One region of the Marinoscillum luteum genome, then DNA from elsewhere that is predicted to be linked to it. Evidence: riboswitches for the same ligand, from Rfam matches in the RefSeq annotation. Region 1 holds a riboswitch; each other region holds the start of a gene.
The links. Region 1 has a riboswitch for S-adenosylmethionine ahead of ACHKAR_RS03695 (homocysteine S-methyltransferase family protein). Riboswitches for the same ligand answer to the same signal wherever they lie in the genome.
Positions count from the first base shown of each region.

Region 1 (10,333 bases):
CCTCTCTCAGCCGGGTAGCCAGTCGGGTAAAGTCACTATCACTGGAGACCAAACAGAAGCCATTGACCTTGCCGGAGTACAGGATGTCCATGGCATCAATGATCATGGCCGAGTCGGTAGCATTCTTGCCGGTGGTGTAGGCATACTGCTGGATGGGCGTGATGGCGTTTTCCAGGAGCATGTTTTTCCATTTGGAAAGATTGGGCTTGGTCCAGTCGCCATAAATCCGTTTGATAGTGGGGTTGCCATACTTGGCGATCTCCTCCATCATTTCCTTTACATAAGCCGAGGGGATATTGTCCCCATCTATGAGTACTGCCAGGTTATGATCTTTGTCCATCCTATAAAGCTACGGCTTTATGATTTGCTAAAGGACAGCTGGAAGAGTTTAATGCCCGAAAAAACGACCCAAAAAAGGTTGACCACCACGAAGGGATAGGCGCCGTTCATGTAGGCATTGTAAAGCAGGAGTGCCGAGCCACCCAGGTTGAGGAGTAAATAAGGGAAGGAGCCAGCGGCGATCTTCTGAAAGATGTTGAGTACAAAACCTACCAGGAGTGAGCCGGCACCCAGCCAGCCAATAGCTTCTATGATTGTCATGATTGCGCGATTTTTAGATCGGCAAATGTAGGGATTTTCAGATCATGAGTTTTTCACAAAGATCTTTCCGCGTCTGGGGTAGTACTTCTCAAAAAGGTAATAGTTGATTCCGTCTTTCAACCCAATGTCGGGTACTAGCATGGACCTGGCTCCGGCAGCCTTCATGGCGTGCACATAGATTTCCGAAGCAGGGATGATTACATCGGCCCGGTCGGGGTTCAGTTGCAGCCGGTTCAGGCGCTCATCCAGGGTGAGGTTGCCGAGGTAGTCCTGCACTTTCATGATGCTTTCCAGCGAGATTTTCCTTTTTTTGGAAACCGGCGAGAGCTCATATATTTTGTTGATGTTTCCGCCCGTGCCTATGGCTGTGACTTTCTCCTTATGGTCTTTGAGTTCATCTTTTACCCAGCGCTCTATCTCCTTCCAGGCCCTGGGTGAGTCGTGACGCTCCAGCCGCCTCACTGATCCGATTTTGAAGGATTTGGAAGCCACTTTCTTCTGTTTATAATAGAAATTGAGCTCGGTGCTACCCCCACCCACATCCACATGCAGGTAGGTTTTGTCATCCAGATCCAGACTAATCACTTCATTGATCATTTCGGCTTCTTTCACACCACTGATGATGTTGATTTTTAAGCCCACCTCATTCAGCACCCTTTCGGTAAGTGCTTTTCCGTTGGCAGACTCGCGCATGGCAGAGGTGGCACAGCCAAAATAGTGGTCCACCCCATAGAGGTCTATCAGGTTTTTGTAGGCGGTCATCAGTTTCACGAACTTCTCCTGATTCACCGGACTGATCATTTTGTTGGTAAACACGTCATGACCAAGTCTGAGTGGAAACCTCACATACTGGAGTTTTTTGAAGGTGATGAGCTGTTCATATTCGATTACTTTGGTGACCTGTAAGCGGATGGCATTGGAGCCTATGTCTATTGCAGCAAATTTCATTGGGGAGTAAAAATACTCCTTTGGGCGGATGAGAACCTAATTGCAAATGTTTTTATTGTGTTAATCTCCCCCTATATTTGCCACCACATTTATCGAGAAAGGCAGAGGGATTGGGCCCTATGAAGCCTTGGCAACCTTTTCTGGTCATCTGATCAGAATTTCGGTGCCAACTCCCATCCAGGCATTGTCTGGAAGAGATAAAGTAATCCACTCCGGTACCTTTCTCCTGAATAAATGGTTTTAATCTTTGGATATGAACAAGCTAGAAGAAATAGCTCAGGAGAGAATATTGATTTTGGATGGTGCCATGGGCACCATGATCCAGCGGTATAAGCTGGAAGAGGAGGATTTTAGAAATGAGTCGCTCCAGAATCATCCCTCATCCCTGAAGGGCAACAATGACCTGCTTTCCATCACCCGACCGGATGTGATCAAGGAAATACACGCAGCCTACTTTGCAGCAGGTGCAGACATTGCCGAGACCAACACATTCAGCAGCACTACCATTGCCCAGGCAGATTATCAGCTGGAGCACCTGGCTTACCAACTCAACTATGAGAGTGCGAAGATTGCGCGGGAGGTAGCGGATGAATTCACCGCTAAGGAGCCTCACAAGCCCAGATTTGTGGCAGGGTCTATTGGGCCAACGAACAGAACCGCCTCACTCTCACCGGATGTCAACGACCCAGGTTTCCGTGCAGTGACCTTTGAAGGGTTGAAAGAAGCCTACATAGAGCAGGTCAAAGGACTTTTGGACGGTGGTGCGGATGCGCTGTTGGTAGAAACTGTTTTTGACACGCTGAATGCCAAAGCAGCACTCATGGCCATAGATGAGGTAGTCAGAGCAAGGGGTGCGCGCGTGCCGATCATGGTGTCGGGCACGATCACTGATGCTTCCGGGAGGACCCTTTCTGGTCAGACCACAGAGGCCTTTTTGATTTCGGTTTCTCACATGCCTTTGCTCAGTATTGGTTTGAACTGTGCGCTGGGTGCCAAGCAGCTGCGCCCTTATCTGCAGACCCTCGCTGAGAAGTCTGATTTTCTGGTAAGCGCTCACCCCAATGCCGGACTGCCCAATGAGTTTGGGGAATATGATGAGAGCGCCGAGGAAATGGCTGCCCAGGTAGAAGAGTACTTGCAAGAGGGGTTAGTGAATATTTTGGGTGGGTGCTGTGGTACCACTCCCGATCACATCAGGGCCATCGCCGAAGTGGCAGGAAGGTATGAGCCGAGGAAGCAAATGACTTCAGATCTCGGTTTTCAGTAATCAGTCGGCGGTTTCATGTCATTCATATTTGAAAACCTGAAAATCTGGCAGAAAGCACTGGAGTTGTCGCAGAACGTGAATGCATTGACCAAGTGTTTTCCGGTTGAGGAGAGGTTTGCCTTAACAAGTCAAATGAAGAGAGCGGCGGATTCTGTTTCCCTGAATATCGCAGAGGGGAGTACAGGTCAAACGAAGAAGGAGTTTAAGAGATTTCTGGCGATCTCGCTGAGGTCTTGCGTTGAGGTGGTGGGATGTATCTACTTGGCCAGAGCCAGGCAATTAATCACTACCGATCAGTTTGATGCCTTATATCAAGAATTATTAATACTTACAAAAATGATTCAGTCTTTCCGGAAATCATTGAATGAAACAAACTGATAACTGGATACTGAATACAGATAACGGATGAATATTAAACCACTAAAACTCTCAGGCCTTGAGCCTTTGATCATCACTGCTGAAACGAACTTCGTGAACGTGGGTGAGCGAACCAATATTACAGGTTCGGCTCGTTTCAAGCGATTGATCCTGGAGGATAAATATGATGAAGCGCTGGACGTAGCACTCGATCAGGTGCGCAGTGGTGCACAGATCCTGGATGTCAACATGGACGAGGGTATGCTGGATGGTAAAGCGGCCATGGTAAAATTCCTCAACCTCATTGCTTCCGAGCCAGAGATCTCCAGAATTCCGATAATGATAGACTCCTCCAAATGGGAGATCATAGAGGCAGGATTGCAGTGCATTCAGGGCAAGGGCGTGGTGAACTCCATTAGTTTGAAAGAAGGGGAAGAACCGTTTTTGCGACAAGCGAACAAAATACGACAATATGGTGCTGCAGTAGTGGTCATGGCCTTCGATGAAGCAGGTCAAGCCGATACCTACGAGCGCCGAATCAGCATCTGCAAGCGCTGCTATGACCTGCTGGTAGATACCGTGGGCTTTGCCCGAGAGGACATCATTTTTGATCCGAATATTTTCCCGGTAGCTACGGGTATAGAAGAACATAACAACTACGCGGTGGATTTTTTCAACGCCACCAAATGGATCAAGGAAAACCTGCCCGGCGCCAAAGTAAGTGGCGGAGTGAGCAATGTTTCATTCTCCTTCAGAGGTAATAATGTGGTGCGGGAAGCCATGCACTCGGCATTTCTTTATCATGGTATCAAACATGGTATGGACATGGGCATTGTCAATGCCGGCTTGATAGAGGTCTATGACGAAATCCCTAAAGACCTGCTGGAGCATGTAGAAGATGTACTGCTCAATCGCCGGCCGGATGCTACGGAGCGGTTGCTGACACTTGCCGAAAACGTAAAGGGTCAGGGTAAAGTGAAAGTGGAAGACAATGCCTGGCGTGAACAATCGGTGCAGGAGCGGCTGAAGCATGCACTGGTCAAAGGGATTGTGGACTATATAGAAGAAGATACTGAGGAGGCCAGGCAGCAATATGATAAGCCTTTGCACGTGATAGAAGGTCCGCTGATGGATGGTATGAATGTGGTGGGAGATCTCTTCGGTTCGGGTAAGATGTTTTTGCCTCAGGTGGTGAAAAGCGCCCGGGTAATGAAGAAGTCCGTGGCTTATCTGATTCCCTATCTGGAAAAAGAGAAGGAGCGCTCCGGTGATACCAAGACTAGCAAGGGAAAGATCCTGCTGGCTACCGTGAAAGGCGATGTGCACGACATTGGGAAAAACATCGTGGGCGTCGTTCTGGGATGCAACAACTATGATATCGTGGATCTGGGGGTGATGGTTCCAGCAGAGCGCATTCTGGACGAAGCAGAGAAGCAGAATGCAGACATTATTGGCCTTAGTGGATTGATTACCCCTTCGCTGGACGAGATGGTGCATGTTTCCGCTGAGATGGAGCGCAGAGGGATCAAGAAACCATTGCTCATAGGTGGGGCTACCACCAGCAGGATTCATACTGCCGTGAAAATTGCACCTAAATATTCTGGCCCGGTGATTCATGTGTTGGATGCTTCCAAAAGTGTGGGGGTAGCCTCGGACCTTCTGGGAGAGAAAAGAGATGCGCTGGTGCAGAAAACGGTGGAAGAGTATCAGGAGCTGAGGGTCAGCCATGAGAGTCGTCAGTCCGAAAAAGCACGAATTACCTATGAAGCTGCCAGGGCCAATAAGGTGAAAATAGATTGGGAATCCTATCAGGTTCCGGTTCCAAATCATACCGGGCTTCAGGTTTTTGAAAATGTCGGCCTGTCCGATATCAGGAAATACATTGATTGGACACCTTTCTTTTCCACCTGGATGCTGAAAGGAAAATACCCGCAAATTTTCGAAAACCAGACCATCGGTAAGGAGGCCAGGAAGCTATATGATGAAGCCAACGCGATGATTGATCAGGTGATTGCCAATGGAGAGCTTCGTGCAAGTGCCGTGGTAGGTTTATTTCCTGCCAATGCCGTAGGGGATGATGTGGAGATTTATGATGAGTCAGGCAAGTTGCAGGAGACCTTCCACTTTTTGCGACAGCAGGGACAGAAGGGCTCTAACCTGCCGAATATCAGCTTGTCAGATTTCATTGCTCCAAAGGAAACCGGCCAGCAGGATTACCTTGGTGGTTTTGCCGTGTCCGTGTTTGGGGCCAAAGAAATTGCGGAAAAGTATGAGGCAGATCATGACGATTATTCGTCCATCATGATCAAGGCTGTGGCGGATAGATTTGCGGAAGCCCTGGCTGAAATGATGCATGAAAAAGTGCGGAAAGAACTCTGGGGATATGCCAAGGATGAGCAGTTGCAGAATGATGATCTGATCAAGGAGACTTACCAGGGCATCCGTCCTGCGCCAGGTTATCCTGCCTGCCCGGATCATACCGAAAAGCCACCGCTTTTTGGCTTGCTAAAAGCAGAAGAGAGCATAGGCGTGGAGCTCACGGAAAGCATGGCTATGTTCCCGGCAGCTTCCGTCAGTGGGTTTTACTTTTCCCACCCAGAGTCAAAATATTTTGGACTGGGCAAAATATATAAGGATCAGATGGAAGACTATGCCCGACGTAAACAGATGGAGCTGTCTGAGGTGGAGCGCTGGCTTGCACCTAATTTGGGCTACAATTCTTAATGAGCTCTGAGTAGAATAAATTATCGTTAGCCAGGTTTTAATTGGCTTTTTATATAGAAAAATGAAAGTAACCGAACATATCAAAGCTTCCACGGAAAGCACCTTGTTTTCACTCGAAATCATCCCCCCAAAGAAGGGAGATAGTATTGATTCACTTTTTGCGCACATAGATCCATTGATGGAATTCAAACCACCATTTATAGATGTGACCTATCACCGGGAGGAGTTTGTTTATAAAAACCGGGAAAATGGACTGTTGGAAAAGAAGACCATCAGAAAGCGACCTGGAACGGTAGGGATATGCGCAGCGATCAAAAACAGGTACAATGTGGATCCGGTGCCACACATCATTTGTGGGGGATTTACCAAAGAGGAAACAGAAAACGCCCTCATTGATCTTAATTTCCTTGGGATAGACAATGTATTGGTGTTGAGGGGAGACTCTATTGCAGAGGAAAAAACCTTCAGACCAGAGCCCGATGGCAATGCTTATGCCATTGACCTGGTAGATCAGGTGATGGGAATGAATGAAGCAAAGTACCTCGACGAAGAACTGCAAAACGCAGTGCCCACTAGTTTTTGTATCGGAGTGGCCGGTTATCCGGAAAAGCACTTTGAAGCTCCTAATCTGAAGTCAGACCTGAAATACCTGAAGCAGAAGGTGGACAGAGGGGCTGAGTACATTGTGACTCAGATGTTTTTTGAAAACAGTAAATATTTTGAGTTTGTGGAGAAATGTCGGGCAGCCGGGATCAATGTGCCGATCATACCTGGTCTCAAGCCCATTACCACCAAGAGCCACATGACTGCTTTGCCAAGCATTTTCCACATAGACATACCTGATGATCTTTACAATGAGATAGAGAAATGTAAGGACAATAAAGCGGTGAAGGAAGTGGGAATAGAATGGGGCATTCAGCAGTCAAAAGAACTGATGGAGAAAGGTGTGCCGGTGCTTCATTATTATTCTATGGGCAAGTCAGACTCAGTCTATCGGATTGCCAAGGCATTATTCTAAGGTATATTTGCTCATAAAAATACCCCATGAAAATCATCGAATGCCCCAGAGATGCCATGCAAGGTCTAGCCGACTTTGTGCCTACAGCACTTAAAATCAAGTACATCAATCAACTACTGCGGGTAGGGTTTGATACCATCGATTTTGGGAGTTTTGTATCACCCAAGGCCATCCCTCAGATGAAGGATACGGCAGAGGTGCTTCAGGGCCTGCATCTGAGTGAGTCATCCTCCAAACTACTGGCTATCGTGGCCAATGTGAGGGGTGCTGAGCAAGCAGCTGATTATGAGGAAATTCAGTATTTGGGGTATCCGCTTTCACTTTCGGAGACTTTTCAACAGCGAAACACCAACAGGTCCATAGATGATGCTTTCGATAACCTGGCGGAGATACAGGAGATCTGCCAAATGGATGGAAAGACGTTGGTGGTGTACTTGTCCATGGGGTTTGGTAACCCGTATGGAGATCCCTATGAGATGGATTTTGTTGGGCAGTTTGTGGATCAGTTGGATGAGATGGAAGTAGGAATCATTTCTTTGGCAGATACTGTGGGGGTTTCCACACCTGAGGGGATATCCACTTTGTACCAAACGCTGATTCCCAAATTTCCTCACATTGAGTTTGGAGCTCATCTGCACTCCAACCCGGCGACAGCCAGGGAGAAAATAGTGGCGGCCTATGAATCGGGGTGTAGGCGTATGGATGGTGCGCTACGTGGGTTCGGAGGTTGCCCCATGGCTAAAGACGACCTGGTCGGAAACATGGCCACAGAAAACATACTGAAGGTGCTCAGTGAATTGAGTGCGGAGATAGCCATCAACGATGAGGCGTTGGTCGAGTCTCTTTTGATCTCTAATGAGGTATTTCACTAGTTAATAGACAATTTTAAGATCTGATTTTTTAGCAGCATGGGAATAGACGCAATAATTGTATTGATAGTGATCGTGGTGGCGATCGTGCTTTTCGCTACGGAGTGGCTCTCCATAGACCTTGTGGCTATTCTGATTATGATGGCCCTCACCATGTCAGGAGTGATCAGTGCGGAGGAGGGCCTTGCCGGTTTTAGTAACCCGGCCACCATTACGGTGGCCTTTATGTTTGTGCTGAGCTATGCCTTGCTCAAAACCGGTTCCCTCCAGCGAATTGGGCCTTATCTGGGGCCCATTTTTAAGCGAAATTTCAACCTGGGGATCCTCATCATGATGGTGTTCATAGGGATCGTATCAGCTTTCGTTAACAATACCCCCATTGTTGCCATGTTCATTCCTGTGATGGTGAGTATTGGTAAAATATCTGGGATCAGCCCTTCTAAGTTACTGATTCCTCTTTCTTATGCCTCCATTTTCGGTGGCATGTGTACACTCATTGGTACTTCCACCAACGTACTCGTGAGTGGCATTGCCGAAAAGAGTGGCTTGGAGCCATTTTCAATGTTTCTGAGCGCACCCATTGGTATTACCTTTTTGTTAGTCGGGTCCATTTACATCTATTTTTTTGGTAAGCGCCTGCTTCCCGATAGGATTTCAGAGTCTGATCCTTCTGAGCGATTTGCGGTAAGGGACTACATGACGGAGATAGAGATTCTGAAGGATTCAGAGTTTGTCGGGCAGCGCATCATGGACTCAATCCTGGCAAAGGATCTGGAAATAGATGTGATTGAAGTACGAAGGAACGGGAATCTTTTCACTCTGCCAGCTGGTGATTTTGAAATCAAATCAGGGGATATCCTCAAGATCCGCTGTGATGTGGAGAAGATAAAAGCGCTGAAGGATCGGTTGAAGGTGAGTTTTAATACCTCAGCCCTGCGAATCAATGAGAACGAGCTCCAAAAGGGGGATACTTCCATATTGGAACTGATCATTACTTCTGGTTCCGAATTTGTGGGGAAAAACTTAAGGGAAATGGATTTCAGGAGGAGGTACCGGGCGGTTCCTTTAGCCATTCTCCATAGTGAGAAAGTGGTTCACGAAAATTTGCATAGTGTGATTCTCAATGCTGGAGACATCATTCTTACAGAGATCAAAATGCACCGGGTTCAAAGCCTAAAACGTGAGGAAATGAGTCAGAGCAGTCCCTTCATCGTGCTTTCTGAGGAGGGTATTATTGATTTTAATCGCAAGAAGTTTATTACCGTGCTTTCGGTGATTGCAGGAGTAGTGGCCATCGCTTCATTCAATATATTGCCCATTGCTATCTCCACCATTCTTGGAGCCATGGTGCTGGTTCTGAGCAAGACCATTAACATGCGGGAGCTCTATGCCTCTATTGAGTGGAAGATTATTTTCCTTTTGGCCGGTGCACTTAGTCTGGGTGTGGCCATGCACAACAGTGGTTTGGCAGATATGATCGCCAGTGTCTTTGTGGATCAGTTGGGCGGTTGGGGGCCAATAGCCATCGTTTCCTGCATGTACTTTATCACGTCGATGCTCACGGAGATTATGAGTAACAATGCCGCTGCAGCGTTGATTGCTCCTATAGCTATTACTACTGCTGATAAGTTGGAGTTGAGTCCATATCCATTCCTGATCGCAGTGATGATTGCTGCTTCGGCTAGTTTTATGACGCCCATAGGGTACCACACCAATACGATGGTTTATACCGCTGGTCAGTATAAATTCAGAGATTTTTTCCGGATAGGGCTATGGCTTAACATCCTGTTTTGGATTCTGGCCACTTTCCTCATTCCATTGTTTTACGGATTTTAAGAGAGCTTGTACTTTTTACCTGGAAGCGACTTAATCAGGCCCTGAAACTCCAGGTTGAGCAGGTTTCCTGCCAGCTGGTTGATGGGAGTTTGGGTGCGCCAGGCTATTTCGTCCACGGCCAGACCGGCAGGATGGTCACTCAATGTACTCAGTAACTTTTGATCACCTTCCGGCAGTTTGGAGAAGTCATGTTTGGCTGGCCTTTGCGCATTGGGCTTCTCAGTGTCCCAGTTGAGGTGATATTTCAAATCATCCACTCCGGTGTAGATGAGCGCTTTCTGGTTTCGGATGAGATAGTTACAGCCCTCGGAAAATTTGTTTTCCAGGTCACCGGGAACAGCAAAAACGGTGCGGTTGTAGGAGTCAGCGATGTTTGCGGTAATCAAAGCGCCACCTTTTCTGGCTGCTTCAATCACCACCACAGCATCACTCATACCAGCGATGATTCTGTTTCTGGCAGGAAAAAAATGAGCTTCAGCCTGTACTCCTGGAGGGTTTTCTGAGATAAGCCCCCCGTTTTCGAGCATTTCTTCTGCCGGCTTTTTGTGAGAGGAAGGGTAGATTCTGTCAAGCCCCCCGGCCAGCACTCCGATTGTTGGGATATTGGCCTTGAGCGCGGCCCGGTGCGCAGTGATGTCAATGCCGTAAGCAAGACCACTCACAACTACTAATCCAAGCTCTCTGGCGTCTTCTATAATGCGTTCAGTGATCGTG
Region 1 covers NZ_JBIPKE010000012.1:66,642-76,974, forward strand. Annotated here, with positions in the region: gene ACHKAR_RS03680 (NYN domain-containing protein) at 1-340, opposite strand, end outside; gene ACHKAR_RS03685 (CBU_0592 family membrane protein) at 358-600, opposite strand; gene ACHKAR_RS03690 (Ppx/GppA phosphatase family protein) at 643-1,548, opposite strand; SAM riboswitch class I at 1,635-1,752, shown strand; gene ACHKAR_RS03695 (homocysteine S-methyltransferase family protein) at 1,802-2,815, shown strand; gene ACHKAR_RS03700 (four helix bundle protein) at 2,831-3,193, shown strand; gene metH (methionine synthase) at 3,221-5,896, shown strand; gene metF (methylenetetrahydrofolate reductase [NAD(P)H]) at 5,958-6,914, shown strand; gene ACHKAR_RS03715 (hydroxymethylglutaryl-CoA lyase) at 6,941-7,786, shown strand; gene ACHKAR_RS03720 (SLC13 family permease) at 7,823-9,619, shown strand; gene dprA (DNA-processing protein DprA) at 9,616-10,333, opposite strand, start outside.

Region 2 (10,333 bases), on a different contig from region 1:
AACAGAGTTCGGAGCAGACTACCTGACCTGGAAGAACAACACCCCTGTCTTCTTTCCCTCCCTGAGAAAATACCAACCCAGTACCCGGGCCTTCAACTGGAAAAAAGTGCTGAGAAAGGAGAAAAATGGGATTGCTGCCATTTTCGGCATTTTCTTCCTATTCCAACTCTCCGGAGCCATAGCAGCTCCGGAAAAATTTCATCCCGTGACATTTCTAGCTGATCACCTCTTCTGGTCTGTGTGCGCCCTTGGTTCCGGCCTGTACTACCTGCTGATCAAAGTGATTTCAGCCACGACAAACTGGCTCGAAAATAACAGCGGAACTGGTAGGGCTTAAGTCCGCGACCATATCTTTGCCACGTGAAAATTCCGGATTTCAAGCAACATATCGCCATGCTCCTGGTGGGGCTCCTCTATGGCACCAATTACAGCATTGTCAAAATCATCACTCCAGAGTACATTCTTCCTTTTGGGCTGATCGTGATACGGGTGGCCATCGCCACAGCTTGTTTTTGGCTCATAGGGCTTTCCGTTAATGAAAAAATAAATTGGCGTGCTGACTGGGTTCGGATTGTGCTCTGCGCATTCTTTGGTGTAGGGATCAACATGCTTTTCTTCTTCAAAGGAGTGAGCCTAACCACCGCCATCAATGGGAGTATCATCATGACACTCACACCGGTGATGGTCTTTGTGACCTCCCTAATCCTGCTGAAAGAGAAAGTCACCCTTTTAAAAGTCCTCGGGTTGGCTGTTGGGTTCCTCGGGGCATTTCTGATTATCTACAGCCCTGGAACAGGGATATCCCTGGGAAACTGGAGAGGGGATGTGCTCATTCTCCTCAATGCCATGAGCTACGGTGTCTACTTAGTCCTGGTGAAGCCACTCATGGCCAGGTATACCCCCATTACGGTAGCCAAATGGATCTTTTTCTTCGGCTTTTTACTGGTACTCCCGGTTGGCTGGAATGAATTCACCCAGATTGAATGGCAGGCCCTCACCGCCAAAGTCTATTTTAGCATGGCCTTTGTGATCATAGGGGTGACAGTGATCGTCTATGTACTGAACATCTGGGCTTTGAAAAAAGTCAATCCCTCCACGGTAGGTGTTTACATCTACGTCCAACCTGTTTTCGCCACGTTGATCGCCAGTACCTTCTTCGGGGAAATACTATCCATCCGCCACCTCATAGCAGCACTTCTGGTGTTTGCCGGTGTATGGCTGGTGGTAAAAAGAGGTTAGAGGTTGACTGTATCGTAAAACACCAGGTACCACTTCCCATCGATCAGTTGGAAGCGGCGCTCCGAATAAAAACCGCCACCATCCTCCTGTACTTTTTCGATGACTTCACCTTCCGTTTTCACGATATCGGTGATGTATTGTGGATCGGAAATTTCGGTCACCTTTTGCTTATGTGGCTCCCAGGCTGATTTTACCCAGGGCTGACTACCCTCTGGGCCTTCATACTCTCCGGACAGCGGAAACTTCACCCGGTCTAGCTGGAAGCGCTCGTCAGCATGAAAGCGGTCATAGAACTCCTCAAAGACCTCTGAAGTCCTGGAAGTAGTAATGTTCTTGGCGCATCCGGCCAATAGCGCTGCGATCAGGCATAGGATAGTCCATTGATAAAAATTTTTCATAGGCTTTTGAAGGTGGAAAGTGTTTGCTCCAGGTGATCATCCGTGAAATCCAGATGAGTCACAAATCTGACTGCTTTTTTGCCGAAAGATACGGCCAGGACACCCTTTTTGGCGAGCTTCTTCAAATATTCTTCCGGTGAAATCCCATCCAGCTCGGCACTCACGATATTGGTTACCACCGGGATCACCTCTCCAATGTAAGGCTGCCCCTCCAGCCCCCTGCCGATGACCTTAGCCCTATGATGATCTTCGGAAAGTCTGGTACGATGGTGATCCAGGGCATAGGTACATGCCGCGGCCAGATAACCCGCCTGTCGCATGCCTCCACCCATAGCTTTCCGCACACGCTTAGCTTCTTTGACCATGGGCTTGGAGGCCAGCAGCACAGAACCCACCGGAGCCCCCAGACCTTTTGAAAAACAAATAGTGAGCGTATCAAACAAACCTCCATAATCTGCCGGGTCTTCCCCCGTCTCCGCCAATGCATTGAAAAACCGGGCCCCATCCATGTGCAGATTCAGGCCATGAGCATCGCAAACTTTTCGAATCCTGCGTATCTCCCTGATATCGTAGATACTCCCACCACCCTTGTTCATGGTGTTCTCGAGGCCTACCAGTTTGGTTCGCGGAAAGTGGATGTCATCCGCATTGATGTTTTCCTGAACCTGTTCCGCTGAAAGACGTCCTCTGTCTCCAACGAGTAACTTCGGGGAGAGCATAGAATTGTAAGCCATTCCGCCACCCTCGTAGAGATAAATATGAGCATCTTTATCGCAGATCACCTCATCCTGCGGGCTGGTGGATATGCGCAGCGCAATCTGATTAGCCATCGTGCCAGAAGGGCAAAAAAGTGCCGCCTCCACACCAAAAAGTGCCGCAATCCTCTCCTGAAGTTCATTCACTGAGGGGTCATCGCCCAGCACATCGTCGCCCACCTTAGCGGACATCATGGCCTCCAGCATGGCAGGTGTAGGTCGTGTGATGGTATCGCTTCTCAGGTCGGCTATGCTGCTTGTTGTCATCATTGCTCTAAAATATGGAAATTGGAAATAACCCTATCTTTGAATCCCCATAAATTCATATTAACACGCATTAATTCGACTCTATGATTATCCACCTAAAAGGTGACCTGGCTCCTGAGAAAATAGCCACCCTCGCTACTGCACATGAAGCCATCCATTTTCGGTCAGAGGACAGGGACATACTGGTGCTTTCTTCCAAAATCACCTCAGTCCCGACGGCCCTGGCCCCTTACGTTGATCAATCTTTTGTGATGTCCAGCGACATCCAGTTGGCCAGCAAGGACTATCAGTCTTATAAGAGAAATATTAAAATTCGCCAGGACGTGTTAGGTGGTAACACCAATCATACCATGATGATGGCCGGCCCCTGCAGCATAGAATCCTGGGAACAAATCTCTCAGACTGCTGAGCTGCTAAAATCCCTCAACATCAAAACATTGAGGGCAGGCTGTTTCAAGCCTCGCACCTCACCCTATACCTTTCAGGGAATGGGCGAAGAGGGATTAAAAATGCTGGTAAAAGTGCGGGAAACTTATGATCTGAATATTATCACCGAAGTAAAGGACAGTTCTCATGTGGACCTGGTGATTGACCATGCAGACATTGTACAAATCGGCACCAAAGCCATGTATGACCAGAGTATTCTACGGAAATGCGGAAAGTCTACCAAACCAGTTCTGCTCAAAAGAGGCTTCGGTACCACCCTGCAGGAGTTTGTGCAGGCAGCAGAGTTTATCCTTTCCGGTGGCAATCCCAATGTCATGCTGTGCGAACGGGGTATTCGCACATTTGAAAATAAAACCAGGTTTACCCTCGACCTGACCGGTGTGGCCTATCTGAAGGAATTCACCAACTTGCCCGTGGTGGTAGACCCCAGCCATGCCATGGGCTATAGATATGGCATCCCTGATCTCACCAGAGCTGCTGTAGCGATGGGGATTGATGGTTTGCTGATAGAAACCCACCCAACACCCGAACTGGCGAAATCTGATGCCGCCCAGCAACTCAATTTTGATGAGTTTACCAAAATGTTTCATTCACTAAAACCTGTCGCAGAGGCGGTGGGTCAAAAATTAATCTGATGTCTAAACTTTCACACATTAAGCTCCTGGTACTGGATGTAGACGGCACCATGACCGACGGAGGGATCTACATCATGGAGGATGGCAGGCAGTTTAAAAAATTTCATGCCCGTGACGGGCTAGGTATCAAGGAAGCTATCAAGGCTGGCGTGGAAGTGGGCATCATTAGCCATAGTCTGGCCACAGAAATGGTCAACTCCCGAGCCAATATGCTGGGCATGAAGCACTTTTATGTGGGCCAACGCCCCAAGCTTGAGGTCTTAAATGAATGGATGAAAGCACTCGACATCAGCTACAGTGAGGTCTGTTTTATTGGTGACGACCTCAATGACCTGGAGGTCATGCAAAAAGTGGGTTTTTCTGCCTGCCCGGCGGATGCAGCATCCGGTATTAAGAAAATTGCGAAAGTGGTATTGGACAGAAAAGGTGGTGATGCTGCGGTGCGAGAATTTATTGATCGATTTATCCTTTCGGAGGACTGATCAATCAAATTTATTTAAAAACTGAGTGAAGAAGAAGATGGGCATTGGCCAGAGCTTCCTGGCAAACTTCTTTTTGAAAAAGCCAAAATGGCCAATTTTTTCAAATCCCAGATCTTTTGGTTTGATAAACTGGAAAGTGGTCACGGCATTTCGATAATAATGCATCAGGGCCTGCGTTGCGGCCGAAGGTGCCAGCAGCTTATCATCCTGAATATTCACAAAATGCACTGGGATTCTTACTGCATCAAATTTTTGGGCCATCTCCTTACTCCCTTGCAATACGCCCTGAGGGTGGGTTCCCCACTTTCTCCACTCGAGTGCCGCATTCCTGGGGATATCTATTTTTCCACCCATGGTCCAGCCCGGCAAGTAGCGGTAGATGGCCACAGTGGTGGGTATTAAAATATACCAGAAAATCAGTACATACAGCCACCAAAAGCCCTTCCAGTGTCCATTATAGGCAGATTGAGACCCAACAAAGTAAGCTGATCTAATGCGCCCATTGTTGGCCGCTTTTGGAAAAATCTGCCCCGCCACACTGTGACCTATTAGGAAAATTTTATCATATTTTTTATTCGCCCAGGCAATCACGCTATTGAGGTCTTTGTCTCCCCAGTCGCTCATTTTGCAGCGCTCGTCTTTGACCGAGCTGTGCAGCGAGTCTCCTATCCCCCGATAGTCAAAAGTGATCACATCAAATTCTTTGTATTGGCAAGCGTAGTCTGCAAACCCTTTGTAGTAGCGCTGAGGGGCCCCAGCCGCAGGGCTCACGATGATCAGATGTGCGCTTTTGGCATCCCCTGAAAAAAGCGTAGCGCTTATTTTAGTTTTATCCTCCGAAATGATCTGAAACCCTTCAGCCTTATGCATGCCTTGTTTTTATACTGAATTTGCCGATGTGGCGGATGACATCTGACTGCCGCAAATGTATTATAATACTTTATATTCACAATCCGTTTGGCAATGTGTCCATTTCAAATATTTTTGCAACTCAAATAGAAACCAATCCAAAATGAGCGTTCTAGTTAATAAAGATTCTAAAGTAATCGTACAGGGCTTTACCGGCACTGAAGGAACCTTCCACGCCACTCAGATGATTGAGTATGGCACGAATGTAGTAGGAGGCGTAACTCCAGGCAAAGGTGGACAAAGCCACCTGGACAAACCTGTGTTTAATACTGTGAAGGATGCCGTAGATGCAACAGGTGCTGACGTATCTATCATCTTCGTGCCACCAGCATTCGCTGCTGATGCCATCATGGAAGCTGCTGATGCAGGCATCAAGGTTATCATCACCATCACAGAGGGTATTCCTGTGAAGGACATGATGAAAGCCAAACCTTACGCCATTGCCAGAGGAGCCAAACTGGTAGGGCCAAACTGCCCTGGGGTGATCACTCCGGGTGAAGCCAAAGTGGGCATTATGCCAGGTTTTGTATTTAAGAAAGGAAATATTGGGATCGTTTCTAAATCAGGAACATTGACCTACGAAGCAGCCGATCAGGTAGTAAAAGCAGGATTGGGTATTACTACCGCCATCGGTATTGGAGGAGATCCTATCATCGGTACTTCTACCAAAGATGCTGTACAGTTGCTCATGGAGGATCCGGAGACTGAAGGGATCGTGATGATCGGTGAAATCGGTGGAAACTACGAAGCTGAGGCAGCCAAATGGATCAAAGAAAATGGCAACAAAAAGCCTGTAGTAGGATTTATTGCCGGCCAAACAGCACCTCCCGGAAGAAGAATGGGCCATGCCGGAGCCATTATCGGTGGCGCAGATGACACTGCTGCCGCCAAAATGAAGATCATGGCCGCCAATGGCATCCATGTGGTCAACTCCCCTGCAGATATCGGGGAAGTCATGAAAAAAGCATTGGGCTAATAACTTTAGTTCGATTAGATATAGATAAGCCGGTCAGAATTTTCTGACCGGCTTTATTTTTTTATTGCCCTTCTTTTTTTTTGCAAACTAATTTTTCCGTGTTACGTTTGTGCTCTCAAATCGATAAAGCATCGATTTATAAAGAAGCGCTGAGAGACAGGCTCTAAGAAGCGCTAGCAACCCCCACCCTAAACGGGAAGGTGCTAATTCCTGATATATAAATTGATAGTTATGAAATTCAACAAAAACACTTTTGCGAAAGCAACTGCTTTTTTGCCAAGCATTGAAGCAAGGTTATCTATTTCACATTCTCCGATCGACAGAGGGTTCTGTTGTATGTGTTACTACTGCTAATTCCGCAGGTATTGTTCCTTTTAGTTATTGGAAAATCCGCAGGCCGATTCATGTATTGTCTTTGGTCATAAAAGCATACCCCATATACTATTCTAGAATCTTAAAAAATATACACTCATGTCAGCATTAAAATTTGAAACCTTACAACTACACGCAGGCCAGGAAATAGACCCCACTACAGGATCACGGGCTGTGCCTATTTATCAAACTACTTCATTCGGATTCAAAAACTCCGAGCACGGCGCTAACCTTTTCGCCCTGAAGGAATTTGGAAACATCTATAGTCGGATCATGAATCCCACCAATGATGTATTCGAGAAGCGTATCGCTGCACTGGAAGGGGGAGTGGCCGCATTGGCGGTAGGCTCCGGGCAAGCTGCTCAGTTTATCGCACTCAGCAATATTCTGGAGTCTGGTGACAACTTTGTGTCCAGCTCATTTCTCTATGGCGGCACTTACAATCAGTTTAAAGTAGCCTTCAAGCGCCTCGGCATTAAAGTGAAGTTTGCTGAAAGCGACCAGGCCGAAGAGTTTGAGAAATTGATCGATGAGAAAACCAAAGCCATTTATCTGGAAACCATCGGCAATCCGGGTTTCAATGTGCCTGATTTTGAGGCGATCGCGGCAGTAGCCAAAGCAAACAATATTCCACTCATAGTGGACAATACTTTTGGAGCCGGTGGCTACCTCTTTCGACCTTTGGAGCATGGGGCTTCAGTGGTCACTGCCTCGGCTACCAAATGGATCGGTGGCCATGGCACAAGCATTGGCGGTGTGATCGTAGATGGTGGAAATTTCAACTGGGGCAATGGAAAATTCCCGCAGTTTACCGAGCCTTCTGAGGGCTATCACGGATTGGTCTTCTGGGATGTGTTTGGAGAAGGAAATCCGCTAGGTCTGCCCAATATTGCCTTTGCTATCCGAGCCCGGGTGGAAGGTCTAAGAGATTTTGGACCGGCACTCAGCCCATTCAATAGCTTCTTGCTTTTGCAGGGACTGGAAACTTTATCACTGCGCGTGCAGCGCACCGTGGATAATGCATTGGAGCTGGCACAATGGCTGGAGCAGCACCCACTGGTAGAAACCGTCAACTATCCAGGTCTGAAAAGCAGCAGCTATCATGAGCTTGCCAAAAAATACCTCAAAAACGGGTTTGGAGGAGTGCTCTCATTTACCCTGAAGGGAGAAAAAGAGTTGGCCACACAACTAGTAGATAATCTAGAGTTGGTCAGTCATCTGGCCAATGTGGGGGATGCCAAGACGCTGATCATACAGCCTGCGGCCACCACCCACCAGCAATTATCCAATGAAGAACAATTAAATGCGGGCGTACTTCCCAACCTGCTCAGAGTCTCTTTGGGCATCGAGCACATCGATGATATCAAAGCGGATTTCCAGCAGGCTTTCGAAAAAATATATGCAGACAATCAAGTTAATGCCTAATACCATCGAACAAATACAGCCAAAATCTGCGATCCTCAAAGTAGAAGAACCGTTCATCCTGGAGTGTGGAGACACACTCCGGAATGTCCGGATTTCCTACACCACCTACGGTACGCTCAATAGTGAGAAGACCAATGTGGCCTGGGTGTTTCATGCCCTCACTGCAAACGGGAACCCCGCGGAGTGGTGGCCCGAGCTTGTGGGTCCCGGTAAGGCTATCGATCCGGAAGATAAGTTCGTCGTATGTGCCAATATGCTGGGCTCATGCTACGGCACCACCGGACCAAAAAACTATAACTTCCCTCTGGTCACGATCCGTGACATGGTGAATGCTCACAAGCTACTGAAAGCGCATTTGGGAATCGAAACCATCCATCTGGGAATCGGTGGATCTATGGGTGGACAGCAGCTTCTGGAATGGGCCGTGGAAGAGCCTACACTTTTTGATCACATCGTACCCTTAGCGACCAACGCTTTCCATTCCCCATGGGGGATTGCCTTCAACGAAGCGCAGCGAATGGCGCTGGAAAACATCGATAGTGCCAAAGGACTGGAGGCCGCCCGAGCCATAGCCATGCTATCATACAGGCACTACAACACCTATAACAAAACGCAGCGAGACATAGACCAGCGATGGGATGACTTCTCGGCATCCTCTTATCAGCGATATCAGGGTGAGAAACTCCGTAAGCGATTTTCAGTGGAGAGTTATTATTACCTCTCCAAGGCCATGGATAGCCACCACGTAGGCAGGCATTTCGGGTCGGCAGAAACTGCCCTGAAACGTATCCGATCCAAAGCACTGGTGATCGGTATAGATACAGATATACTTTTCCCCCCGGAGGAGCAGCAGTACATTGCCGGGCTCATACCGGATGCAAAATTCCGTTTGGTCACATCCGCATTTGGTCATGATGGATTTCTGACTGAATCGGAACAGATTTCTGAATTGATCCGTGATTTCTTGAAAGCCTAAACATATCAGACACAAAAAAAGCCAACCCCTTGGGTTGGCTTATCTCCCGAAAAGTATCCGGGACTGCCCTAGTTCTTCTTGATCACTTTTACCTGATCAATGACCTTACCTTCGCTGAGTATTTGCAGGATATAAATACCCGCTTCTGCCCTGCTAATGTCCATGGGTTCATTGCTTCTCCCTTCCTGAACGAGACCACCATCCAGTTCATACAGTTTGCAAATGGCAACCTCTGGTGTTTTCACTAAGATGCGACTACTTGCCGGATTAGGGTAGACATTCACCCGAACTGGAGACGGTGCACTCAAAACCTCCTCGGAAGCAATGACCAAAGTTTCGGTAGCGGATCCCGTATAATTAGTTTCAATGATTTCCACAAAGACCTCATAGCTGCCGGCTGTCACAGGCTCCTCAGCGTCTCCATTGAATGTCATGATAAAATTCAAGTCAGCCGGCTCAGTGGTCACTTCAGGTCTCTTCCCGGTGCCGTCTTCCTCTTGTTCCAAATGGGTCATTACTATTGATGCCGTGGCCTTGTGGATCGTAAGCACCCCCTCTGTATATACAAAAGAATAATTTGCTGCTTCTCCACCTGAGCTGGTGATTTCATAAACTCCGGCATCCGGAATCCCAGATAAACCAGCGCCTGCCTGAGGTTGTACGAGTAGGGCCTGTACATCCTCGCCATTTACAAATCCTGAAATGGAATAAGTAAACTCAGGAAGCGCTTCACCATATACCACTTCCTGATCATCTGGTGTCACCACCAGCTCAGCGGTACTCACTTCAAACGGCTGTCCCACTGATTCTGCAGACAGGTAATCCTGATCACCATTCTGAGTAGCAGTGATCGTAGTGGAACCCGCCCCCACAATGGTGACAGTGCTACCACTGACAGTGGCTACCGACTCATCCGAACTTTCAAAACTCACCACCAAACCGGAGGTGGCCGTTGCACTAAGTTCAAATGGCGCATCGCCAAACACCCTATCATCAGGTCCCACAAACGTGATGGTCTGATCGAGTTTAGTCACATCAGAAACGGATAAAATCTGCTCCTCCGACGCAGGCAAGTAATTCGCATTGCCTGCCTGAGTGGCCGTGATAGTAGTGGTCCCCGATGACAAGATGCTCACCGTATTTCCAGAGATGGTAGCGACCGTTTCGTCAGAGCTCGAAAAGGAAACTTCAAGATCCGAACTGGATGTAGCGATCAGGTCAAAGGGTTTCTCGTTAGCTGCTTTTTCACCAATCGCTTCAAAAGTAATCAGCTGTGGTGCTCTGTTGACTGTAAGCACCTGAGCCACGTCACTGGCCACGTCAAACTCCTCATCACCCGGCTGGCTCGCTGTAATGGTAGTATTACCAGCGCCGATTATGGTCACCACCTTGCCAGAGATGGTAGCCACTGTTTCATCTGAACTCTCATAAGTAATCTCCAACCCACTGCTG
Region 2 covers NZ_JBIPKE010000018.1:262,510-272,842, reverse strand. Annotated here, with positions in the region: gene ACHKAR_RS14695 (methyltransferase family protein) at 1-337, shown strand, start outside; gene ACHKAR_RS14690 (DMT family transporter) at 361-1,239, shown strand; gene ACHKAR_RS14685 (hypothetical protein) at 1,236-1,637, opposite strand; gene ACHKAR_RS14680 (threonine aldolase family protein) at 1,634-2,662, opposite strand; gene aroF (3-deoxy-7-phosphoheptulonate synthase) at 2,743-3,741, shown strand; gene ACHKAR_RS14670 (KdsC family phosphatase) at 3,741-4,223, shown strand; gene ACHKAR_RS14665 (alpha/beta hydrolase family protein) at 4,224-5,093, opposite strand; gene sucD (succinate--CoA ligase subunit alpha) at 5,236-6,108, shown strand; SAM riboswitch class I at 6,242-6,332, shown strand; gene ACHKAR_RS14655 (O-acetylhomoserine aminocarboxypropyltransferase/cysteine synthase family protein) at 6,580-7,905, shown strand; gene ACHKAR_RS14650 (homoserine O-acetyltransferase family protein) at 7,898-8,881, shown strand; gene ACHKAR_RS14645 (FG-GAP-like repeat-containing protein) at 8,950-10,333, opposite strand, start outside.
Region 2: it holds a riboswitch for S-adenosylmethionine, as region 1 does, so the genes downstream of both, ACHKAR_RS14655 (O-acetylhomoserine aminocarboxypropyltransferase/cysteine synthase family protein) here and ACHKAR_RS03695 (homocysteine S-methyltransferase family protein) in region 1, are expected to answer to the same signal.

Region 3 (10,333 bases), on a different contig from region 1:
GGGTCAATGCGCACTTTGAGCTATCAGATGGCTCAGGTGCCAACGAAGTGGTACAGCCGATTGACCTTTGAGGGATGGTACCTGGAAAGGGTTTACGACGGTCTATCAAGAAATTATATAAGGATGGCGGGAGCAGCCCGTGTTTTTGATCGGAAGGTGATTGATTGGTTAGTCAATGCAGCGGGAGTGTCCACTGTGGTTTTTAGTAAAGCTTTGGCGGTGATCGATCGTGAAGTTGTGGATGGACTGGTTAATTTCGTAGCCTGGCTATTCAGAGGTGTGGGGGGAATGTTTAGCAAAATACAATCGGGCAAGGTTCAGAATCAGCTTATCTGGATGATGCTCCTGCTGTTGCTGCTTGTGCTGTGGTCTCAATATTAGTTAAGTAGAAAATATGATGAACTACCTGCTTAGTTGGATGATTTTTTTGCCGTTGGCAGCCGCTTTTTTGGTGGGGGTCTTGCCGGCTTCTTCGCGTCAGGCCATTCGGTGGATTGCATTGAGTGCCACGTTGGCACAGTTGGTTTTTGGCCTGATCCTGTTTTTTGGATTTGATGGATCCATTCAGCCAAAGGCCTGGGCGGATGCTTTCCAGTATGTAGAGTTGGCACCCTGGTTTTCGCTTCAGTTGGGCAATTATGGATCCCTTCAGGTGGACTATTCGGTGGGCGTGGATGGCATCAGTATGCCGCTCATTGTGATGAGCACCATTTTGCTGGTGATCGGTGTGGCTTCCTCCTGGAAGCTGACCACCAAAGTGAAGGGATATTTCATGCTTTACCTCATTTTGAGTGGGAGTTTGATCGGGTGCTTCGCTTCACTCGACTTTTTCCTTTTCTATGTCTTCTTTGAATTCATGTTGCTTCCTATGTTTTTCCTCATCGGGATATGGGGAGGGCCGAGGAGGTCTTACGCTTCAATCAAATTTTTCTTATATACCCTTCTGGGTTCTTTGTTTATCCTCATCGTGATGATCGGTCTGTACCTGTCGGTAGGGAGTATAGATGGTGCAGGCGCACAAACGAATACTTTTAGTCTGATCCAGATGATGGACGGTATTTATCTGAGTAATACACTGCTGTCCCCGGAAAGTGGATATGTGCTCTGGGGAATGCCTCTGAGGTCTGTGGCTTTTATCCTGTTGCTTGTCGGGTTTATGATCAAACTGCCTGCCGTGCCTTTCCATACATGGCTGCCGGATGCCCACGTGGAAGCCCCCACGGCCATTTCTGTGCTCTTGGCAGGGGTGCTCTTGAAAGTAGGAGGGTATGGTCTTTTCAGGATTTGTTATGCGATTTTCCCGGATGCAGCAATCTCCATGGCTTATCCGGTGGCCGTCATTGGGTTGATTTCTATTATCTATGGTGGCTTGGTGGCCATGGCTCAGAATGACATTAAAAAATTGATTGCCTATTCTTCCGTCTCCCACATGGGGTTTGTCCTGCTTGGTCTGGCAGCGATCACCAGCGAGGGCGTTTCCGGTTCATTGTTTCAGATGGTATCCCACGGCTTTATTTCCGGAGCATTGTTCCTGATAGTAGGGGTGATCTATGACCGCACCCATGACCGGCAAATTGAAAACCTGAGTGGCCTCGCCAGCAAAATGCCACAGTATACCTTTTTTGTGGTTTTATTCTTTTTTGCCTCTTTGGGGCTGCCCGGGCTCTCCGGATTTGTTGGAGAAGTTTTGGTACTTATGGGGGCCATCGGCACAGAGTCGCTCACGGGCGTATTCCCAAGGTGGATAGGTATGGTGGCCGTGCTTGGGATCATCATTTCAGCCGGGTATTATCTGTGGACCCTTCAGCGAATGTTTTTTGGTAAGTTCTGGACCAGGGAGCGTGAATGGGAGTCTTTAATGCGGGATCTCACTATTCGGGAATGGTTGATGCTGGGTCCGCTGGCAGTATTGGTAGTGCTCTTCGGGGTGTTTCCATCACTGATTCTTGATCCCATCGACAATTCCATTCAGTTTTTTGTAGAGCGTGTGCTGGATCAGGGGCACTATTTCCTAAATAAATAGACCATGCTCACCAATCAGCTCACCAATATTTTAGACAGTCTCGGAGGCCTGAGTTTTGAAATCTCGCTGGCTGCAGGTGCCCTTATTCTGTTGATGGCCGGTCTTGTATGGAAGCAAACTCTGGTGAGTCGGGTGATCTACGTGGTGGTCATCTTGGTGGCCATGTGGTTGGTTCAGGTAGATGGTGTTTCTGGATTTTTATTTGACCAAACGCTGGTGACTGATTCAATGGGGCAAATCATGAAACTTTTGTTTGGCGTGACCTCACTGTGGATTGTGTTTTTTCCTACAGCCGAAAGGCACCGATCAGAGTATTATTTCCTGATTCTTTCTCTGATATTAGGTAGTACTCTGATGCTCTCTGTGAATCACCTCCTTGTGATCTATCTGGCGGTAGAGCTCACATCGTTTTCGGCCTACATGCTCACCAATTTCAATTTTAGGAAGGGCGCTTTTGAGGCTGGAATGAAATACCTCATTTTTGGGGGCGTCACGTCTGCACTGGCGCTTTACGGAATGTCGCTTATTTACGGTTTTACAGGGACACTGTCACTTTCTGAAATGGATCTTCACCTGACGGGAGATCCGGTGCTCCTGAACGTGGGAATTTTACTTTTCATTGGCGGAATACTCTTCAAGGTGAGTGCAGTTCCATTTCACATTTGGGTGCCCTCTGCCTATCAGGAAGCACCAACTGATGCCGTAATGGTACTTTCAGTAGTTCCAAAGTTGGGTGGGTTTGTGTTGCTTCACCGAATCCTCATGACTGTGGGGGTTCAGGAACTTTACTGGCTGTACGTTACCATTTCCGTGATTGGCATCTTCACAATCGTTCTTGGCACACTTGGCGCTTTGGGGCAGACCAATGTTAAGCGGATGATTGCGTACGGGGCCATTGCTCATTCGGGATTTATTTTAGTGACCTTGCTCATTCCGTTTGAAAATGGTGCGGTGGCCTTTGCCTGGTATGCGGTGGTTTATGCCATGATGAATGTGGCTGTATTTTATCTGGTTTCTGTTTTCGAAATTCATGGAAAAACAGAGATCAATCATTTCTCGGGACTTTCAAAAACAGAGGCTTATATGGGCGGGTTGATGGTAGTAGTGATGATCGCTTTGATCGGCCTTCCTCCCACAGTCGGGTTCACAGCTAAATTTTACCTGTTTACAGTGATGTGGGACTGGTATCAGCAGGTGGGTGATCCGGTGATGCTTACTTATTTGATCGTAGCGATTTTGAGTGTTATTTTCTCCCTTTTCTTTTATCTGAAAATCCCTTATTTCTTTTTTCTTAAACAAGAAAAAACCGACCTTCAGGTAGGAATCCCTGTCAGTCAGCGGATAATTGCAACTATTTTCACCTCCGGTTTGTTGTGGTTTTTCTTTAGGCCGGAAATATTGAATAACATTGCAGAAATTATTAAATTCCTTGATTGGTAACTAACCATGAGCGACCCTATCAAACACGAATGTGGAGTAGCTGTACTTCGCCTCAGAAAGCCCCTCCAGTATTACATTGATAAATACGGATCTCCGGCGTTTGCAGCAAAAAAGATGTACCTGCTCATGCAAAAGCAGCACAATAGGGGGCAGGATGGCGTAGGAGTAGCCAACATCAAACTGGATATGCCGCCCGGCACCAGATACATCAGCAGATACCGCACCACCAATCAGCAGCCGATCGAGGACATATTCGGCAAAATCAGCAGAAAATATAATAAAGCAAAGAAGGAAGGAGGCGACAGCTTCTACGATGCTCAATGGATGAAAGATAATTATGCTTTCACCGGTGAAGTATGGCTGGGTCACCTGAGGTATGGTACACATGGAAAGAACGGGATCGAAAGCTGCCATCCTTTTTTAAGACAAAATAACTGGAGAAGTCGAAACCTGGTGATGGCCGGCAACTTCAACATGACTAACGTGGACGAGCTTTTTGACAAGCTGGTCTCTTTGGGGCAGCACCCTAAGGAAATGGTGGATACCGTTACCGTGATGGAGAAAATTGGCCACTTTTTGGATGAAGCCAATCAGGCAGTTTTCAATAAATACAGGGGGACTAAAACCAATATTGAAATCACGGACATCATAGAGCAGGAACTCGATCTGCAGCGTATTCTTGAAAAGTCCTGCCGCGACTTTGATGGTGGATACACCATGACGGGGATGCTGGGGTATGGCGCAGCATTCGTAGCGCGCGATCCCAATGGCATACGACCAGCCTACTACTATGCCGATGATGATGTGGTGGTAGTGGCTTCAGAGAAGCCAGCCATCAAAACCACCTTCGAATGTAATTACAATGAGATCCGTGAAATACCACCGGGTCATGCACTGATCATTGAGAAAGATGGTAGCTACAGGGAGGTGAAGTTTATTGAGCCAAGGGTGAAAAAGTCCTGTTCTTTTGAGCGGATTTATTTTTCCAGAGGTACCGATCCTGATATCTACAATGAGCGCCGGAAATTGGGAGAACTACTTATCCCGAGCGTCCTCAAATCGGTCAATTTTGACCTGAAAAATGCGGTTTTCTCGTACATCCCCAATACAGCGGAAACCTCCTTTTTGGGCCTCCTCAGAGGTATTGATAATTACCTCATTGCCCAGAGAAAGGATATTATACTCGATCAGAAGCCCAGTGCGGATTCACTGGAAGAGTTACTTTCTTTTCGCCCAAGGGTGGAGAAGTTAGTGTTGAAGGATGCCAAACTTCGAACTTTCATTACCGATGATGCGCACAGAGACGATCTGGTGGCGCACGTATATGACACCACTTATGAGGTGATCAACAAGCGAAAAGATACACTCGTGGTAATCGATGATTCTATCGTGAGGGGTACCACTTTGGAGAAAAGTATTCTGACACTGCTGGATAGGCTGGAGCCTAAAAAAGTGGTGATTGTATCATCTGCTCCTCAGATACGATTCCCGGACTGCTATGGGATAGATATGAGTAAGATGAAGGATTTTGTGGCCTTCAGGGCGGTGCTTGCCTTGCTTCAGAAGCATGATAAGGAGTATCTGTTGGACGAGGTATATGAAAAATGTCTGGCCAGCACGGGAGATAAAAATCAGCCCAACTTTGTGAAGGAACTGTATGCTCCTTTCACTTACGATGAAGTTTCAGCCATGATTACGAATATTGTCCGACCTAAAGGCATGAAAGCTGAACTGGAAGTGGTCTATCAAACGGTAGAAAACCTACACAAGGCATGCCCTAACCATATTGGCGATTGGTACTTTACGGGTGATTATCCTACGCCTGGGGGAAATCGGGTGGTGAATAAGGCCTTTATGAATTTTATGAAAGGCTCCGAGGTGCGCGCTTATTAACGTAGGAAGTGAAATGCTGGAAATGCCAGTGGTTCATTTGCGAAAATTGGAAATAAGAGCGTAAAATTTTGAAAAATTGAATTTTTCAATACAAGTTATCGTTATTTTGATTCGGAAGTTTTGAAGTCTCAGTTTTGTGACTCACCTTTGCCACATCAATTAGCGTATAATTGATTTATAAAGAAGCGTGGAGAGACGGGCTCTGTGAAGCGCTAGCAACCTGAAAGCAATGTTTAAGGTGCTAATTCCTGTTTCTGGCGGTTGCCGGAATAAATATGAATTAATTGACCATGAATTTACAAACAACCTTCTTTTTTAAGTCAATTGACCTCTCGAGACATTCGATGAGTTGTTGTTGCTGTTGTTGTAAGTGATCCCTATCCCTTACTGAAATACAGCACCTTTTTATCCAACAACTTTTATCGTAATGCCTTTTAAGTTCAATTGTAACCCTTTATTCTTTCTAATGTCATGTTGTTGCTGCGCATGCGTGTGTTGCATATGCTGCATTTGTACATGACATCCCGGGAAGCACCAGAAATAAATAAAATATTTTCATTGTGTAACTAAAGCCCCGGGAGACTTCATTCAGGGGCTTTTTTTATAGAAAAAACAAAAAAATGATCACAAAAGACATCAGCAAAGAGGCCAAAGCCGACATCAAAGAGCTCAAGGATAAAATCCAGGATTTTAATCTTGGCAGAATACCTGAGGAGCGTTTCAAGTCTTTTCGTCTGGCCAGAGGAGTTTATGGGCAGCGTCAGCAAGGCGTGCAGATGTTTCGTTTGAAGCTGCCGTTTGGGAAAATCACCCCGGATCAGCTGGAGACGGTGGCCAATCTTTCAGAAAAATATACGAATGGTAACCTTCACCTCACTACCAGACAAAATATCCAACTTCATTTTGTGAGGCTGCAGGATACACCGGAAATGTGGGAGGCTCTGGAGTCCGTAGGGGTGACCACCAAGGAGGCTTGTGGTAATACCGTTCGCAACGTGACGGCTTCTCCATATGCGGGTATTGATCCCGAGGAGCCGTTTGATGTATCTCCCTACGCTCAGGGGGTATTTGAGTACTTCCTCAGAAACCCCATTTGTCAGGAAATGGGGAGAAAGGTGAAAATTGCTTTTTCATCCTCTAAGTCGGATGCGGCATTCACTTATATCCATGATTTTGGGTTTATTCCTAAGATCAAGAATGGCGCCTACGGATTTGAAGTGATTGTAGGTGGTGGGCTTGGTGCTCAGTCATTTATGGGGCAGTTGGCTTATGATTTCCTACCTCAGGATGAACTGATTCCTTTTATAGAAGCAGGCCTTCGGGTGTTTGATCGGTACGGAGAGCGGGAGCGAAGACACAAAGCGAGACTGAAGTATCTGATAGAGCCTAACAAGGGGATCGGTCTTGAAGGGTTCATGAAACTGATAGAAGAAGAGCGCAAATCTCTGAAGCATCAGACCTACAAGATCAACACCAAAAAGGTGATCACCAAAGTGCCTGAGGATCAGTCGATCTTGGGAGTGGGTGATTTTGAGCCCAATACTGCTTATAAGGAATGGTTTCTCACCAACGTGTTTGAGCAGAAGCAGGAAGGATTCTACGCCGTGAAAGTGAGAATACCTCTTGGAGACATCAAATCACCAAAGGCAAGAAAACTGGCTGACATAGCTCGAACATATGCTGCTGAAGACATTCGGTTTACCCTCAACCAGGGGTTGCTACTCAAATACATCCGTCTGGAGAATATCCCCGCGGTGTACCAGGCCTTGCAGGAGTTGGATTATGCAGCTCCGGGCTTTGATACCCTCGCGGATGTGACAGCCTGCCCGGGTACAGACACCTGTAACCTTGGGGTGACCAATAGTACTGCACTGGCCCTTGTTTTGGAAGATTTGATCCGTGATGAGTTTCCCCACCTGGTGGATGAAACTTTGATTAAAATAAAAATAAGCGGATGTATGAACTCTTGTGGCCAGCATATGGTGGCCAATATTGGCTTCCATGGCAGTAGCATCAAGAACGGTGACAAGGTATCTCCAGCCATGCAGGTGGTGATAGGCGGAGGGCTTGATCCAGATGGAAAAGGGAATATTGCAGAGAAGGTTATCAAAATACCTACCAAGCGAATTCCGGATACGGTGAGGACTTTGCTCAATGACTATGAGGAAAATGCCACTGAGGAGGAGTATTTCAACGCTTACTTTAGAAGAAGGGGAAAACGATACTTCTATGATATCCTGAAACACATTGCCGATGTGAAAACGCTTCGTGATGAAGATTATCAGGATTGGGGCAAAGTAGATGATTTTGTGCCGGAAATTGGCGTGGGAGAGTGCGCAGGAGTTATGATGGATTTGGTGGGTACCATCCTCAATGATGCCGGCGATCGCTTGGCTAGTGGTAAAAGAACCCTGGCAGAGGGCAAGTGGGCGGATGCTATCTACTACAGTTACAATACGTTTGTCATTGGAGCCAAGGCTATTTTGCTCAGCAAAGATGTGCAGTGCAATACCCACATTGGTATCATAGAAGACTTCCAGAAACATTGTGTCGAGACAGGTGAGTTTGAAGGGATCGAATCCTTCTCTGAGTTAGTACTCCAGATTAATAAGTACGAGCCCGACGAAGCTTTTGCAGCCGCATATCTTGGTCAGGCCAATGATTTCTTTGCCCAGGTCAATAATTTCCGAAGCAAAGAGGCTAAAGACAAGTTGGTAGTAAACGAATTTTATAAAGCATAAGTGATGACGAAAACACCAAAACTTACGCTCGTGGGCGCTGGTCCCGGAGATCCTGAGCTGATCACTGTGAAAGGTGTGAAGGCTCTACAAAAAGCTGATGTAGTCCTGTATGATGCGCTGGTGGATCCTGAGCTTTTGAGCTATGCGCCAGATGCGGTGCACATACCTGTGGGCAAAAGGGCAGGCAAGTCTAGTGTGTCGCAGGATACGATCAATCACCTGATTGTGCAATATGCCAAAGAGATGGGCCATGTGGTGCGTCTCAAGGGTGGAGATCCGTTTGTTTTTGCACGCGGGTGTGAAGAAAAAGCGATTGCTGAGAGGCATGGAATAGAGGTGGACGTGGTGCTGGGTATCAGTAGTGTGATGCTGCCGGGCTATTTTGGGATACCACTGACTTGCCGTGGGGTCAATCAAAGCTTTACGGTGGTGACTGCTACTACCAGTGAGGGTACGCTCAGCGAGGATGTACTCAGAGCTGCTGAGCATTCACCTACCACTTTATTTTTTATGGGATTAGGTAAAATAGACCTGATTGCGAGGGCATATGTGGAGTTCGGACGGGGTGACTTACCCGCAGCCATTATTAGCAAGGGTTCTCACGCTGATGGAGATGTCATCAAAGGGAAGGCAAAAGATATAGCGGCCATAGCAGCCAAAGCGAAACCTGAGGCACCAGCACTTTTGATTTTTGGAGAAGGGGCTGCCCAGGCTAGCAACCAGCAGCAGGTGAATACCTGGTGGGAAGCAGCTAAATCCGAGGTAGCATGAATGAAGTAGGTATTTCTGAGGGTAATGTGTTATTTCCGGTTTTTCTAAAGCTCAACCAGATACAGACCGTGGTGGTGGGTGGAGGAAATGTGGGCCTGGAAAAAGTAGAAGCATTGCTGAAGAATGATCCTAAAGCTCGAATAAGAATTATTGCTCCATTGATCCTTCCGGCCTTGCAAGAGCTCGCTGATGGATCGGAGTTTATAGAAATATTAAATCGTAAAGTCAGGGGTGGTGACCTGAAAGGTGCTGACCTTTTGATACTCGCTACTGATGATTATTCGCTTCATGAGAAACTGAAGAAAAAGGCCAAAAAGTTAAGGTTGCTGACAAATGTTGCCGACACCCCTGACCTTTGCGACTTTTACCTGGGGTCTACTGTGAAAAAGGGGGACCTGAAAATTGGGATTAGTACAAACGGGAAGTCACCCACTTTCGCCAAGCGATTCAGAGAAGTGTTGGAGGATATTTTGCCAGACAGCACACCTGAATTACTGAACCAGCTGAAAACAATACGAGATGACCTGAAGGGAGATTTTAATGAGAAGGTAGAGCGCCTCAATGAGATCACTTCAGTCCTCACAAAGAAAGGAAAGTAAAAATATGGAATCCGATTCGAGACTTTTGGAACTTAATGACCGATACGGCAATCTTACTTATCTGGATCGATTGAAAATGCTCTTTGGTGAGTTTGAGCCAGAGGAGATCCTGGTGACCACCTCCTTTGGGAGCACCTCCATAGCGCTCATTCACATGATTAGCAAGGTGGCTCCACGCCACCCGGTTCACCTGATCAATACAGGGTACCTTTTTAAGGAAACCATTCAGTATCGCGATCAGCTCATCAATGAGTTTGATCTGAATGTGGTGGATGTTCAGCCCAGGGAGCGCTCCCATGAGTTTACGAGCAATCATAAAGTTTGGGAGGGCAATCCGGACTTTTGCTGTTTTATCAATAAGGTAGAGCCATTGAATGCTTTGAAGAAGGGTAAGAAAGTATGGGTGTCAGGTTTATTGGGTTTCCAAAATGAGAATCGAGCGGGAAAGAGAATTTTTGAAGAGTCCCAGGGTTTACTGAAGTTTCATCCCATCATTGATATGAGTCAGGAGGACCTGAATCTCTACCGTACCATATATGAGCTTCCCGCTCATCCGCTTTTATACAAGGGGTTTGGGTCTATCGGCTGTGTGCAGTGTACCAAAAAAGGAGTAGGAAGAGCAGGAAGGTGGGAAGGTAAAGAAAAAACCGAGTGCGGGCTGCACTTATGAGTGTGCATGTTTGAATCCTCTATATAGCGTTTGCTAAACCAAAAAAAAGCCCGGAATTTCCGGGCTTTTTACTTTTTGTACTTTCAATGTGATTACTCTGCTACTGTTTCAGTTACTACTTCTACAGAATCAGATACTTCCATCGCAAGAGAGTCTGCTGCTTCTACTACTTCTTCCACAACAGCGATAGGTTCTG
Region 3 covers NZ_JBIPKE010000020.1:863,192-873,524, reverse strand. Annotated here, with positions in the region: gene ACHKAR_RS21320 (NADH-quinone oxidoreductase subunit 5 family protein) at 1-381, shown strand, start outside; gene ACHKAR_RS21315 (complex I subunit 4 family protein) at 395-2,023, shown strand; gene ACHKAR_RS21310 (NADH-quinone oxidoreductase subunit N) at 2,027-3,463, shown strand; gene ACHKAR_RS21305 (amidophosphoribosyltransferase) at 3,470-5,356, shown strand; SAM riboswitch class I at 5,529-5,638, shown strand; gene ACHKAR_RS21300 (nitrite reductase) at 5,977-8,097, shown strand; gene cobA (uroporphyrinogen-III C-methyltransferase) at 8,101-8,868, shown strand; gene ACHKAR_RS21290 (precorrin-2 dehydrogenase/sirohydrochlorin ferrochelatase family protein) at 8,865-9,467, shown strand; gene ACHKAR_RS21285 (phosphoadenylyl-sulfate reductase) at 9,472-10,137, shown strand; gene ACHKAR_RS21280 (hypothetical protein) at 10,230-10,333, opposite strand, start outside.
Region 3: it holds a riboswitch for S-adenosylmethionine, as region 1 does, so the genes downstream of both, ACHKAR_RS21300 (nitrite reductase) here and ACHKAR_RS03695 (homocysteine S-methyltransferase family protein) in region 1, are expected to answer to the same signal.